2 linked regions of the Pigmentibacter sp. JX0631 genome follow. The protein of the gene in region 1 interacts with the protein of each later gene in a pairwise test. Links are inferred from orthologs where the notes say so. Each region holds a gene or a part of one and is shown in the gene's direction. Other genes may lie near its edges.

Region 1 (7,031 bases):
GTAATTTAACTTCCACTTTAAAAGGATAGAAAATAAAAATAACTTAAGCCAAAATTATTTTCCTATCCATTCAATATGTATAATTCCAGGACGTCCATTTTGCCCATCTTGCCCTGGAAATCCATCCCCACTAGCAGAGCCCATTACTCGAGCTCCTCCTTGATGCGGAGTTCTTTCTTTGCTACCAATTCCACCTTTACCACCAACACCAACATAAACAGTGAATTTTGTTCCAGGAGTAACAGTTAAAGTATGTTCTTCAATTATACTGCTGTATCCATCGAGTCCATCTCCTCCTTTGCCTCCTAATCCCCCATGAAAATAACGCGTTTGTCCTTCTAAAAAGTTGGGATACTCGAAATAGCTTCCGTGTCCTCCATTCCCACCTCTTCCACCAAACCCTCCTAAACAGACAGAGTAGTCAGTAAATTTTGATTTTATTTTCATAGTATTATCTGAATTTTTTGTATTTGTAGAAGCTTTTGAAAATGCCAACGGACCAAAAGTAGAAACTTCACCTTCTGTTCCAAAAGTTCCTGAAATTTTTGCACTGATGGATTGTGGGTAACCATTTGCTGTTTTTTCTGCAGAGTACCATCCGCTATTTTCATCCCTATATTTTCCTAATTGTCCCAATTGCCCAGGTTCTCCCGAGTGATGGCCATTCGCTCCTCCTCCGGCAGTGGCATTTCCACCCCAAGAAGCACCAAACCAACTACCTAAATAGTAAGATGCACCTGCCCCACCAGCACCTCCACCACCACCTGCATTTCCTCCAGAGCAACCTATAACTTTCACTGAAGTCACATGCTCTGGAACAATCCATTCCCCCTGATAAGAGGAAAAGCTGCCATCAGCATTCATTTGTGCGGTAAAAAGTTTTGAATGTTGATTAGACAAAATATGAATTTCAGGTGGATTCACTTTTACTTTTTCTTCTTCTTTATCTTTTTTACATGAGTTTAATATAATTAATAAGGAAATAAGTGAAATTTTTTTAAATCGATACATAGTGCTCCCTTCAGGTTTTTATAAAGAAACATTAGTGTTTAAACTTAAAAAAATAAGGATATCCTCAGACATAGCACAGATAAATATAAGAAAAATTAAATCAGTGAGAAAAATAATTCAATTTTGCTTGACTCTTTGCTATTTAGGAGAGTCAGTATATAAACGGCATTGCCTGACGCATCCAGGAAATATTGTTTTTTGCTTATATTTTCATCAACATTCAAGTCAGATTTTGCAGGAGTAAGAAGTAGTATGTCAAAATCAGAAGATATCACCCAAATATTAAATGCTCCATATTCTATTCAGTATCAAAATATTGATGAATTAAAGACTCTTATCCAAAATGAAAAATCAGTCTTTATCCAAATTGTTGGGCAAGAAGGGGATCGCAATCCCGATTTGACAGTATTTTCCTCTGAAATCATTGAAGAAATTCGTATTCGATTTTCTGGAAAACGCTCACCATTACAAGAATGGCTTAAATCCTTGCGTAATATTCCTGCTGAAGAAAGAAAAAATGCAGGGGCAATTATTAATGAACTTAAGTCTGAAATCGAAGCTTATTTGAAAACTTTTTTAGATAATTTTCGACTTGCTGCAGAAACAAAAAAACTAGAAACTCAAACAGAAGACATTACGTTACCTTTTCCAAAACTAAATTTAGGAACGAGACATCCAATATCAGTTGTAATGCGCGACTTACTAGAACCTTTTCAAAGAATGGGTTTTTCAGTCGTTGATGGTCCAGAAATAGATACCAATTTCTATAATTTTGATGCTCTGAATGTTGTTAAAGATCATCCTGCGCGAGAAATGCAAGACACTTTTTTCTTGGCGAGCGAGTGGGTACTTAGAACTCACACAAGTAATGTGCAAAGCCACGCTATGATGGAAAGAAAATTGCCTCTGAAAATAGTTTGTCCTGGATGCGTCTATCGGAACGAATATGACATGACTCATCTCCCAAGTTTTAGACAAATAGAGTGTCTTGTTGTGGATAAGGGAATTCACTTAGGCCATTTAAAACATACTGTAAATGAAATGTTGAATGCTGCTTTTGGGAGACCTGTGAAATTACGTTTTCGGTCTAGTTATTTTCCTTTTACAGAACCTAGTGCTGAAGTTGATGTCCAATGCCAACAATGCCTTGGAAAAGGTTGTCGGAGTTGTAAATATGTGGGTTGGTCAGAAATAGGTGGTTGTGGATTAGTAAACAGAAAAGTACTTGAAAGCTGTGGCATTGATACCTCAATTTATAGTGGATTTGCATTAGGTTTTGGTATCGATCGGATGGCGAAAGATAGATTCGCAATAGCAGATCTACGTTCCATGTTAGATGGAGATATTTCGTTTCTAAATTCGTTTACTTTATCATAATCCCATTTACAAAGGTAACAAAAATGCTCGCTAGTCTAAAATTCATAGAAAGATTTATTACTCTTCCTAAAGTAACACAAAAATATAATATCAATGGAAAATCAATAGACATTCAAACATATGACCTTCCTAAAATAACTCCCAATTTAACGAAACAAGGCTTTGAAATTGATAGTATTATCAAAAAAGGAGAAGGCCTTGAAACAGTTGTTATTGGGAAAATTGAAAAAACAGAATCCCATCCAAACGCTAGTAAATTACAGATATGTCAAGTAAATATTGGAGACAAAGAATACAAACAAATTGTTTGTGGTGCAAAAAATGCACGAGAAGGTTTATATGTTGCTGTGGCGCTTCCATCAACAATCTTACCAAATAACATAGAAATTAAATGTTCTAAAATTCGTGAAGTAGAAAGTAATGGTATGCTGTGTTCAAGAGAAGAGCTTGGACTACCAGTAATTAAAGAACTTGATGGCGATGGTATTTGGGAAATATCTGAAGATCAGCAAGGCGGTAAGCCTCAAGACTATCTAAATGAATATTTAGGCTTCCCAATATTTGAAGTGTTAGAAATTTCAGATACTTTATTAGAAATTAGTGTCACACCTAATAGACCAGATATGTTATTTCATGCCGGAGTTGCAAGAGAAATAGCGGCTGCTTTTGAGAATTTAAATATCCCTTATACAAGAAATACCTCTGACAAATATTCCATTAAAAACTCTATCAAACCTGAAACAGTTAAAAATGATGCTATAAAAAATATAGAATTAAAATGTGGTCATATCAGTTTTTCCGCAGAAAACTCTATTCATACTCCTGCATTTTTTATGCTAGTTGACTCAGTGCAAGTTAAACCGAGCCCAGCTTGGTTAAGAAATTTACTAGAAAATCTTGGTCAAAACTCTATAAATAACATAGTCGATATTTCAAATTATTTATTACTTGCATTTGGGCAACCTAGTCATGCATTTGATTTAGAAAAATTACACTCAAAAAATCCTAATGAAAAGAAGATTTATTTAAGGCAAGCTATAGAAAATGAAAAATTTACTGGATTAGATGGAAAAGAAAGAACATTAGACCCTAGTGACCAAGTTATAAGTGATATAGAAACAACTCAAGGTTTACTTGGAGTTTTAGGCGGAGAATTTTCCAAAGTAACAAAAGATACAAAAAAAATAGTGATTGAATTTGCCAATCCTCATTCCGTAGCTGTTAGAAGATCTTCAAGAAGACATGCTAGACAAACTGAAGCAAGTTTCATGTTTGAAAAAGGAATTGATGCCGCTGAAAGATTTTTTGCCGCAGCAGAATATTTTGCTCTAATGGAAAATTTACAAAATATTAAACCAATTTATTGTGGAACAGTTCATTCTCACGATAAAAATAAAAAATCTGAAATAAAAACTGAATTTCCTATTAATAAAATTAATTTTTTATCGACTGCACAAGAAAAAATTCTAGGTGCAAATATTATACCTTTTGAGAAACAATTAAAAATACTTTCTTCCCTTGGCTTTGAGCTAAGCAATGTAACGGAAAAATCAGCTTTAATTAACGTCCCCACTTGGAGAAGTTTAGATATTGATGGACAAGCTGATCTAGTCGAAGAATTTATAAGAATAGAAGGAATTGATTTAGTACCAGCAACTCCGATGGTAACATTAACGAATGTTAATTATGATGATAATCAATTCAAACACTTTGAAAAACTAAGTTCACGTTGTACCTCTTTAGGATATAGTGAAGTTATTAGTTTACATTTTATGCGGTCTGATGAACACAAAAAATTAAAACTAGAAACCATAAATTCGTTAGGTGAACCTGTTGCTTTATTGAATCCAATAATAGGTGATGAACCCTTTCTACATACAACACTGATTCCAGATCTTCTTAGAAAAATTGCGAAGAATTTAAGCTACGGCAATAACAGTGGACAACTATTTCATATTTGTCGCACATTTCAAAACCGTGATATTGAAGGAAACAGAATCTTTGAACAAAATAATTTGGAAGAATTTATAACTACAGAACTAAAAAATACAAATATTCCGCATAGCGAATACCATTTTAAAGAAGGTTTTGCTTATACAAAAGAAAAAACTCAACTTGGAAGACCAGTTGAAACTCCAAGATTAGCTGGAGTAGTATTTGGCAATAGAATAGAAAAAAATTGGCAAAATACTTCTGCTATAAAATGGACTTTACATGACATTATTGCACACGTTTCATCCCTACTAAGTTGTATGGAATGTGAGCCTTCTGTCATTAGAATAACTGATGATAAAAATAAAGAATCTGAAGATTTAAAATTTCACCCTTTTGCTGCTGCATTACACCCAGGAAGAAGGGTGGGTATATATTTAAAGTCACAAAATAATGAATTTGTTTCTGTTGGTTGGTGCGGAGAACTGCACCCACAAACAATGCGCAACTATGAAATAGATGTTCCTTGTCTTGCGTTTGAAATAAATGTTTCTTTATTAATAAAACAATTAAATGCACCAAAAACTTTTATTAAGCGAACAGCATTAACTCAAAAATTTCCTACAGTTTCTAGAGATTTTGCTTTTCTAATTAATGAAGATATAACAGCAAAAGAAATTCAAGATAAAGTTAGAAGCTCATTAGAAAATCTTCTTTCTAATGAAACACCTGCAATATTTCAAGATTTAAATATTTTTGATATTTATAGGGGTAAAGGTGTCCCAGAAGATAAAAAATCTATAGCTTTTAATATTCAATTAATTCCAACGGAAAGAACTTTTACTGAAAAGGATATTCAAAAAATATCAAATACAGTTATACAAGTACTTAGTTCTGAATTTAAAGCCGAATTAAGAGGATAAATTTCTAAAATATTTATTGTTTAAAATTTGACGAGTTTCTTTTTATTTTATTTTGAATTATTCTTTATATAAAAGATTAAAAGCAAAAAAGAAAGAAACTCAAGTGATTTTTAAAACTAAAGTCTTTATAAATGAATATTTAAAAAAAATTGCCAAACTATCAATTCTTTTTTCCTACTTACCATATTCTTTACGTTCCATGTAATTTGGAGCAAACACATTCCAATTGCAGACATAGAAGCTTATTATTGGGATTGGTCCAGAGATTTATCTCTAGGATACTATGATCATCCAGGAGCAGTTGCTTGGTTTTGTAGATTAGGAACTTATCTTACAAATGATATAAGTAATTTAAGATTTTTCGTCCCAATTTTTAGTTTATTCACAAATATGTTTTTAATTTTATCATATAAATAATTGTGTAAAATAGTTTTAAAAGTTATTAAAATAAATGAATTTTCAACTAAAGAGGAATTCCACAAAATTAATATTGTAAAAGGAATCTAAAATTTGCCTGACAATAAAATGGAAGTGATTGATAACTTTTAATTGGTTAAATATTTTTGAAAATTTTTTATTCTTTTAAAAAACTAGTTCCATAAATTCTGCCTCTTTTCAAAGTAAAATTTATTGACAATATTTAAATTTAGAATTATTCTAAATTTATAATAGTTATATAGATGGCCATCTTAAAACTATTTGAAAGGCTACTAACTCATAATTAGTTATAAATGCCTTTTATATATAGATATTTTATATGGATATTTTAATCAAATATTTTTTAATAATAGCAGAATTATAAGGATGTAGTTTGCTGTTAAACATAGTAAACATTACATGGAGATCTTTATATTATGAAAAAAATATTATTAACATCTTTATCACTATGTATTTTTCAATTTAAAGCTTTTGCAGAATATAAAACTAGAGTCATTATTGGAAATGGAACATCAGCGCAAGTATTTCGCAGAACTGCATCAATTGATAACTGGAAAACAATTGTCATAGGAGGAAATGGCTTATGGGATAATTTTAAAGAACATAAAATGGGTCAAACAGCCCATATCCTACATTTACCAGGTCAAATAATACCTGCCTTTATAAATGCTGATGGCAAAAATAATCTGACCGGATTTCTTGATTCTAGCACTTATCAATTTGAACTTAACAAGTTATCTCAACAAAATAACTATAGAGATAATGCAATTGTTTATTCAGAATACTTAGTTAAAAATATTTCAAGAAATGGAAAAAAAGTGATTGTCAATGCTAGTAGCAAAAACATGGATCATATTTCAATTCAAGCTGATGAAGTTATTTTAACAACAGGCATTCCTCCACAAAGAAATCTGTCTAATTTAATTCAAGATGCACATAAAAAATCGAACAATCTTGGTTTTGTCCAAATTCAAGAGGCTGTAGAATACTTAAGTAAAGAAAGCAAGTATTATACAACTGAACCTTTAACTGTAGCATTGTATGGAGGTAGTGCAACTGCTGCTTGGGTTGCCGATGTAATTGATGAACGCCAGCCTCTTAAATTTTATTGGTTTGCGCGCCCTGGTAAACCAGGTGAAGACAAATTTAAAGAAGCAGCTGTAGCAGGTGATCGAAATTATCTTATATTAAAAAAAACTGAAGCCATCAGACAAATCAAAGATGTAGAATCAATTATTTATATGTCTGAAGGAGATCTTGATGATAAAGGTAATAAATTATCAAAACCAAAAGTAAAAATTAATTTTAATGAAAACTTTGGAAAAGAATCAATCTTTGTAGATCAACTTA
Region 2 (6,576 bases), 1.8 Mb from region 1 along the record:
ACGATGTCATTTATTACTGCAGTTTTTGAATTAATTTGATTAATAATTACTGCAATATTTTGTAACTGTACATTAGATTCTTGAATAGTTTCCATTGCTTTTACTAATTTTGTCATCGTGCTTTGTCCAATTTCAGACTTTTCAGAAGCCTTTTTTGCAACTTCAGTAGATTCTCTGGCATTTTCAGCAGTACGATTTACCATACTTGTTATTTCATTAATTGCTGCTGTGGTTTCGTGAATAGCTGCAGATTGTTCGGTAACAGAATTCTCTAGTTTTTTTGATCCACTTTTTAATTCGTTAGCAATTCTATGGTTTTCAACACTTTGTTCTTTTAATTTTTTTATCGCTTTTTCAATTAGTCCTGTAGATTTTTTAATTATGAGAAAAATAATATAACCTATTATCATTGAAGAAATTATTGTAATTCCCATTGAAATATTGGTTAAATTAGTTAAATAAGCGCCATCATTTGTGGAACTAACACCACCTTTATAATTGTATTCAGATATTTTATTTAATTCTTCATCTAAATTTGTTACTTGAGAAATCATTTTTTCACGATAAAAATTAAATCCAATATTTGGACTTTTATTTTCTTCAATAATTTTTTTTATTTCTTGAATACTGTCATTTAGTATTTTCCAATTAGATAGAGATTTATCATATAATTCTTTTTCTCCTGGTTCACTGACATATTGAGCATAATTTTTTAAGTGGTCTTCAAATTTTTTAAAATTTCCACTAAATTCTTCTAATCCTTTATTTTTTATTGCTTGGGAAGAATTTGTTGCCCAATCTAAGGAATATAAAATCAACCCCCTTGGCCCTGCAATTAGATCTCTTTTTAATTCTCCAATTGCCACAATACTAGGTAACCAGTTTTCTCCGGTATTTTGTGAATAAGAGTTTGTTTTATTTATCATTAAAATTGAATATATTGAGATGCATAATATAAGAAAAAATAATATACCTAGTGATAAATTTAATTTAAAACTAAGACTTATTTTTTTCATTCACTACTCTCCAAAAAATTCCTATAAACTTTTCATGCTTCGGAGTCTTTGGAAAATTTATTAACTAGTAAAGAAACTGGGCGTTAAAATTTTGAACATAGATGAAACTTTTATCTACTATGAATAAAGTAAACAATAAACATACAAAAATCACTTTCTAGTTTTTTGCTTTTGTATCACTTTTCAGATATGAAGTTTTTGAAATCTTGTTTGAATATTGTTAGGAGTCGACTTATGCTAAATCATTCTTTCAATCCATTGACACATTTAAAAGAAGAAGAATCCATGTTTTTTCATTCAGTTCTTGAATTTGCGAAAAAAGAAATTCAACCGCACATAGCTGAAATGGATGAAAAAGAACTCTTGTCACCTGAAATAATAAATAAAATTTTTGATCTAGGTTTAATGGCAATTGAAGTTCCTGAAAAATATGGTGGCGCAGGCGGATCTTTCTTCCAAGCAATTCTTGCTATTCAGGCTTTAGCTCAAGTCGATCCTAGTGTCAGTGTTTTTGTTGATGTCCAAAATACTTTAGTCGCAAATGCTCTTTTAAAATGGGGACCAGAGCAAATAAAAAATAAATATTTTCCGCAAATGGCTAAAAATAGAGTGGGAAGTTATTGTTTAACAGAATCTAATAGTGGGTCAGATGCTTTTGCACTTAGAACAACTGCTAGTGATAAAGGTTCTCACTATGAATTAAATGGTAAAAAAATATTTATTACCAATGCAAAAGAGGCTTCTGTATTTCTTGTTTTTGCAAACATTAGCCCAGAATTAGGTTACAAAGGAATTACTGCTTTTTTTGTTGATAAAGATATGGGTGGAGTTACTTTAGGTAGGAAAGAATCTAAATTAGGAATTCGAGCTAGTAGTACTTGTGAAGTTATTTTTGAGAATGCTAAAGTACCAAAAGAAAATGTTATTGGTGAAGTAGGGAAAGGTTATAAAATTGCAATTGAAACTTTGAATGAAGGTAGAATTGGCATAGCTGCGCAAATGTTAGGGCTTGCTGAAGGCGCATATTTTGCAGCAGTACAATATGCAAAGCAACGTGAACAATTCGGCAAAACAATTTCTCAGTTTCAAGGAATTCAGTTTCAGATTGCAGATATGGCTATTCGTATTGAAGCTGCTAAGCTGATGGTTTACAATGCTGCTCGATTGAAAGATGCTGGTCTCAGTTTTGTAAAAGAAGCTGCTATGGCAAAACGTTTTGCAAGTGAAGTTGCGGAAAATGTAGCCAGTACTGCGTTAGAAATTTTTGGAGGCTATGGTTTTATCAAAGAATTTCCAGTTGAAAAGTTTTATCGCGATGCAAAAATTGGCAAAATTTATGAAGGAACGACCAACATGCAGTTGCAAACTATTGCAAAGATGATACTAGATTAATCTTGTTGTTTTTTGGATTAATTGGAGTGATAAATACATGAATTTTAAATTAGCGACATTGAAATTGAGTGCTATATTGGTTTCTTCTAGTTTTGGCAGTGCTGTCATGGCTCAAACTGCTGCGAGTGCTCCTCAGCAAGCTCCAGCAGGGGCTGCTTCTGCAGGCGCTCCTCAAGGAGGCCCAATGTGGGTTAATTTAGCCCTCATGGGTGGAATTATTCTATTTATGTGGCTATTCGTTTTCCGTCCTCAGTCGAAAAGAGCAAAAGAGCAAAAAGAATTTTTAAATTCTTTAACTCCAGGGGTCGAGGTAATTACAGCTGGAGGAATAATTGGGACAGTTGTTGAAGTGAAAGACAACATAGTTTCATTAAATGTAGGAAATTCTACGTTACGCGTTATCAAATCTTCCATTTCTGGAAGACTAGAGGCTGCTGCAGCTTCTGTAAAGTAAAGTTAGGTTTTGCTTTTGAAAAATGAAACCGCCCGCTCATTCTGGGCGGGCGGTTTCATTTTAAGTTTTTTTTATAGCAACACATCAGGTGATTTATGCCAAACAAAGTTCCTATGCCCGCGTTGTGGTGGATTAAAACGGTTATTATTTTCTGTGCCCTTATTTTTGGAATTTTATATACTTTACCTACTATTATTGGAAATCCTTCGGATTGGAAACGTGATCAAAACGGCCAGCCAGAGAAGTGGTACCAAATAGCTGCTGAAAACTTTCTCCCATCTTCAAGAGTAAATTTAGGTCTTGATTTACGAGGTGGACTTTCATTAACTCTAAATGTTGAAGTTGAAAAAGCGCTTCAAGACTCTATCATTCGTGCAATGTCAAGAGCAAAAGATCTCATAGCTACTGAAGGTATAAAAACTGGAGCATTTAAAGTAAATGATGATCTTTCTGCAACTATTGAAATAGAAAATCAAGCCCAAGCCCAGCAGCTACAAAAGAAAATCAATGAGCAAACATTATTATTATTATTTGATAAAACTGTTGGAAATACTTTACATTTTTATCCTAATAAAACAAACCTTGCTGAATTTGAAAAACAATTAATGCAACAGGCAATCAATACAATTCGTAATCGTATTGATCAGTTTGGCGTTTCTGAACCAAATATTTTTCAAGCTGGTATAACAAGAGTTGTTGTTGAATTACCAGGAATGTCAGATACTGAAAGAGCAAAACAATTACTAGGTAACACGGCACAACTTGATTTTCGTTTAGTTTTGAATTCTGTTACGCAGGAACAGCTGTTACCTTTATTGGCTGAGGCGCGGAAAGCTTTAAAAATTTCTGAAGAAGATCATCAACCTTCTACTATTGAAGAACTTTCAAGATGGTTAAGAGACAATAATAAATTACCTAAAAATGCGACTATAGTTTTAAAAAGAATTTATGGCCAAGGAACCCAAGTAGGCAAAGTCGTATCTACTCTCCCTTATTTAGTAGAATCACATGCTAAATTAACAGGTGATCTTATTGAAGATGCACAAGCAGTTCAAACTGCTGAAAATTATATACCGCAGTACAGTGTTTCTTTAAAATTTAAACCACAAGGTGCGAAATTATTTGGAGAGCTGACGACTACCGCCGCAGATCCCAAAAATGCGCCACACGAAGTTGCCATTATTCTTGATGGAAATCTGCAAAGTGCTCCCTATGTTCGTTCACCAATTACTGGGGGAAATGCTTCTATTACTATGGGAAGCAATATAAATATGGCTGAGCAAATGAAACAATCACAAGATTTAGCTCTTGTTTTACGTGCTGGAGCTTTACCTGCTTCAGTAAAAGTTGTTGAAGAACGTCAAATAGGACCTACTGAAGGTGCGCAAAATATTCATGCTGGAGTCATTTCAACTCTAATTGCTGCAGTTTTAGTTATTGTTGTTATGTTGTTTATTTATGGTTTATCTGGGTTTGTAGCTAATTTAGCTATGATTTTCAATGTCCTTCTCATACTAGCTTTTATGGCTTTGTTTGGAGCTACATTAACTTTACCAGGTATAGCTGGAATTGTTTTAACTATGGCAATTGCTGTTGATGGTAACGTGGTCATTAATGAGCGTATTAGGGAAGAAATACGTTCTGGTTTTTCTCAAAAACAAGCTTTTTATAAAGGTTATAGTACGAGCTTTCGCACTTTAATAGATGCGCATATTACTTCGGCTGTCGCAGGGATTGTTCTTTTAATTTATGGTAATCCTACAGTTAAAGGCTTTGCTGTTACTTTGTTATGCGGTATTATCTGCACATTATTTACTTCATATTACGTAACAGAAGTTATTGGACAATGGCTTGTTGAAAAAACAAAAATTAAAAGGTTTGGCTAAAAAAGAGGAAAACTATTATGGCGTTTAAATTAGGAAACATTCAGGTTTTCCCACATAACTATTATTTTGATTTCATGAAATGGCGAAAATTTACTGTGGGAATTTCGTTATTACTTGTTATATTATCACTAGTAATTGTTGCAGTAAAAGGTCTGAATTATAGTATAGACTTTTTAGGCGGAGCAGAAATTCAAGTCAACGTAGTGGATCGTTCCATTTCACGTGAAAAGTTGCAAGAGGCCATAAAAGCTATTGGTATTGATCATGCTGAAGTAACTGCTTACGGGAATATTGCTGTCCGGAAGGATAATTCTGAATCCTTTTTAATTAGAATTCAAAGAGAAAAAGGAAAAGATGAAAATGCAACAACAGGAAGAGCAGCCGAATTAAAAGAAAAGTTAACTGCAAAGTTTGGTGCAGAGAAGCTTGTTTTTGCCTCTACAACAAATATTTCTGGCAAAGTAGGAAAAGAAGATGAATACAAGGGGTATATGGCTTTGCTGCTTTCTTGTATTGGTATTCTTATTTATATTGCCTTTCGTTTTGACGCAAGATTTTCTCCAGGCGCAGTTTTGTGTTTGATTCACAATGTTATTATTGCACTTGGTTTCATGACTTTACTCGGTCGTCCTTTTAACACCACTTCAATAGCAGCTTTTTTAACTATTGTTGGTTACTCTATAAATGATACGGTAATTGTTTACGATCGAATTCGTGAAACTAGGCTTTTGCAACCCAAAATGCCTATGATTGATGTTGTTAATAAAAGTATTAGTCAAACTATGAATCGGACTATTTTAACTTCAGTTACTGCTATCTTGGCTTTATTAGTATTATCCGTTTTAGGCGGTGGTTCTATTGAAGATTTCGCAATTACAATGTTGGTTGGTGTTGTTGTTGGTACTTATTCTTCTATTTATGTTGCAGCTCCATTAACTTTAATGATGGATGGTTACTTTACTAAGTTAGGCTGGAAACAAAAAGAGCAGAAAGATAAAGCTGTAGTTGAAAAACCAAAAGATTATGCTCCTCCTATTTATGTTAGAAAAAAACATCCACAGGAAAAAAAGTAAATGGTTTTTACAACAAACCAAGAAGAAGTAACGCAGCATTTTACCAATGAATATTTATGTACTACGGAAAGATATGCTTGGAAAATAAAAGATATATTTGCTAAAAATTCAGATTCTTTTGCAGAATATTTTTCCCAAAAGAAAAAATTTTTACTCAATGGTCAAATGCTTGAAACAGATGGAGCCTTGCTACGTTTATTACCAGAACCTTGGTTATTAAAAGATCTTAAATTAGCTTGTGAGCGCATTCTGCAGGCTATTAGGCAAAAAGAAAAAATTACAATTTTTGGTGATTATGATGTAGATGGAACAACATCTTGCGCCATGTTACAGCAATTTTTTGCCGAGATAAATTATCCTGTTGATATTTATATTCCAGATAGGTTGCTCGAAGGATATGGACTCAATAGTATTGGCTTAAGAAAACTCGCCGCACAGCAAACAAGGCTAGTGATCACAGTAGATAATGGCATATCCGCAGTTGCTGCTTGTGAGGAAAGTAAACAGCTAGGTATAGATGTTATTGTTACTGATCATCATGATATTCCTCTAAAATTGCCTAATGCTTTTGCAATTTTGAATCCTAAACAGGAAAATTGTTTATTTCCAGAAAAAATGATTGCAGGCGTTGGTGTTGCATTTTATTTATTAATTGGATTAAGGCAGAAATTAAAAGAAAACAGCTTTAAATGTGACATTAATTTAAAAAATTATCTCGATTTTGTTGCAATTGGTACAATTGCAGATATGGCTCC

The links.
Region 2: the proteins of pheT (region 1) and secD interact in binary tests that used the Escherichia coli proteins (3 or more experiments, as listed by UniProt). The link is inferred for Pigmentibacter sp. JX0631 from one-to-one orthologs.

What each region holds. Positions count from the first base shown.
Region 1 is NZ_CP123622.1:1,055,758-1,062,788, forward strand. What follows is about bases 2,046-5,443. They hold pheT (phenylalanine--tRNA ligase subunit beta), read left to right. Parts: upstream 2,046-2,411; coding sequence 2,412-5,243; downstream 5,244-5,443. Other genes in these bases: pheS (phenylalanine--tRNA ligase subunit alpha), read left to right, coding at 2,046-2,388. Outside these bases: fumC (class II fumarate hydratase), read left to right, coding at 1-4; QEJ31_RS04540 (hypothetical protein), read right to left, coding at 55-1,011; more of pheS, read left to right, coding at 1,264-2,045; QEJ31_RS04555 (hypothetical protein), read left to right, coding at 6,098-7,031.
Region 2 is NZ_CP123622.1:2,854,952-2,861,527, forward strand. What follows is about bases 2,410-5,352. They hold secD (protein translocase subunit SecD), read left to right. Parts: upstream 2,410-2,957; coding sequence 2,958-4,748; downstream 4,749-5,352. Other genes in these bases: yajC (preprotein translocase subunit YajC), read left to right, coding at 2,446-2,862; secF (protein translocase subunit SecF), read left to right, coding at 4,766-5,352. In the rest of the region: QEJ31_RS12380 (methyl-accepting chemotaxis protein), read right to left, coding at 1-1,016; QEJ31_RS12385 (acyl-CoA dehydrogenase), read left to right, coding at 1,251-2,408; more of secF, read left to right, coding at 5,353-5,821; single-stranded-DNA-specific exonuclease RecJ, read left to right, coding at 5,822-6,576. UniProt on the Escherichia coli protein: Part of the Sec protein translocase complex. Interacts with the SecYEG preprotein conducting channel. SecDF uses the proton motive force (PMF) to complete protein translocation after the ATP-dependent function of SecA.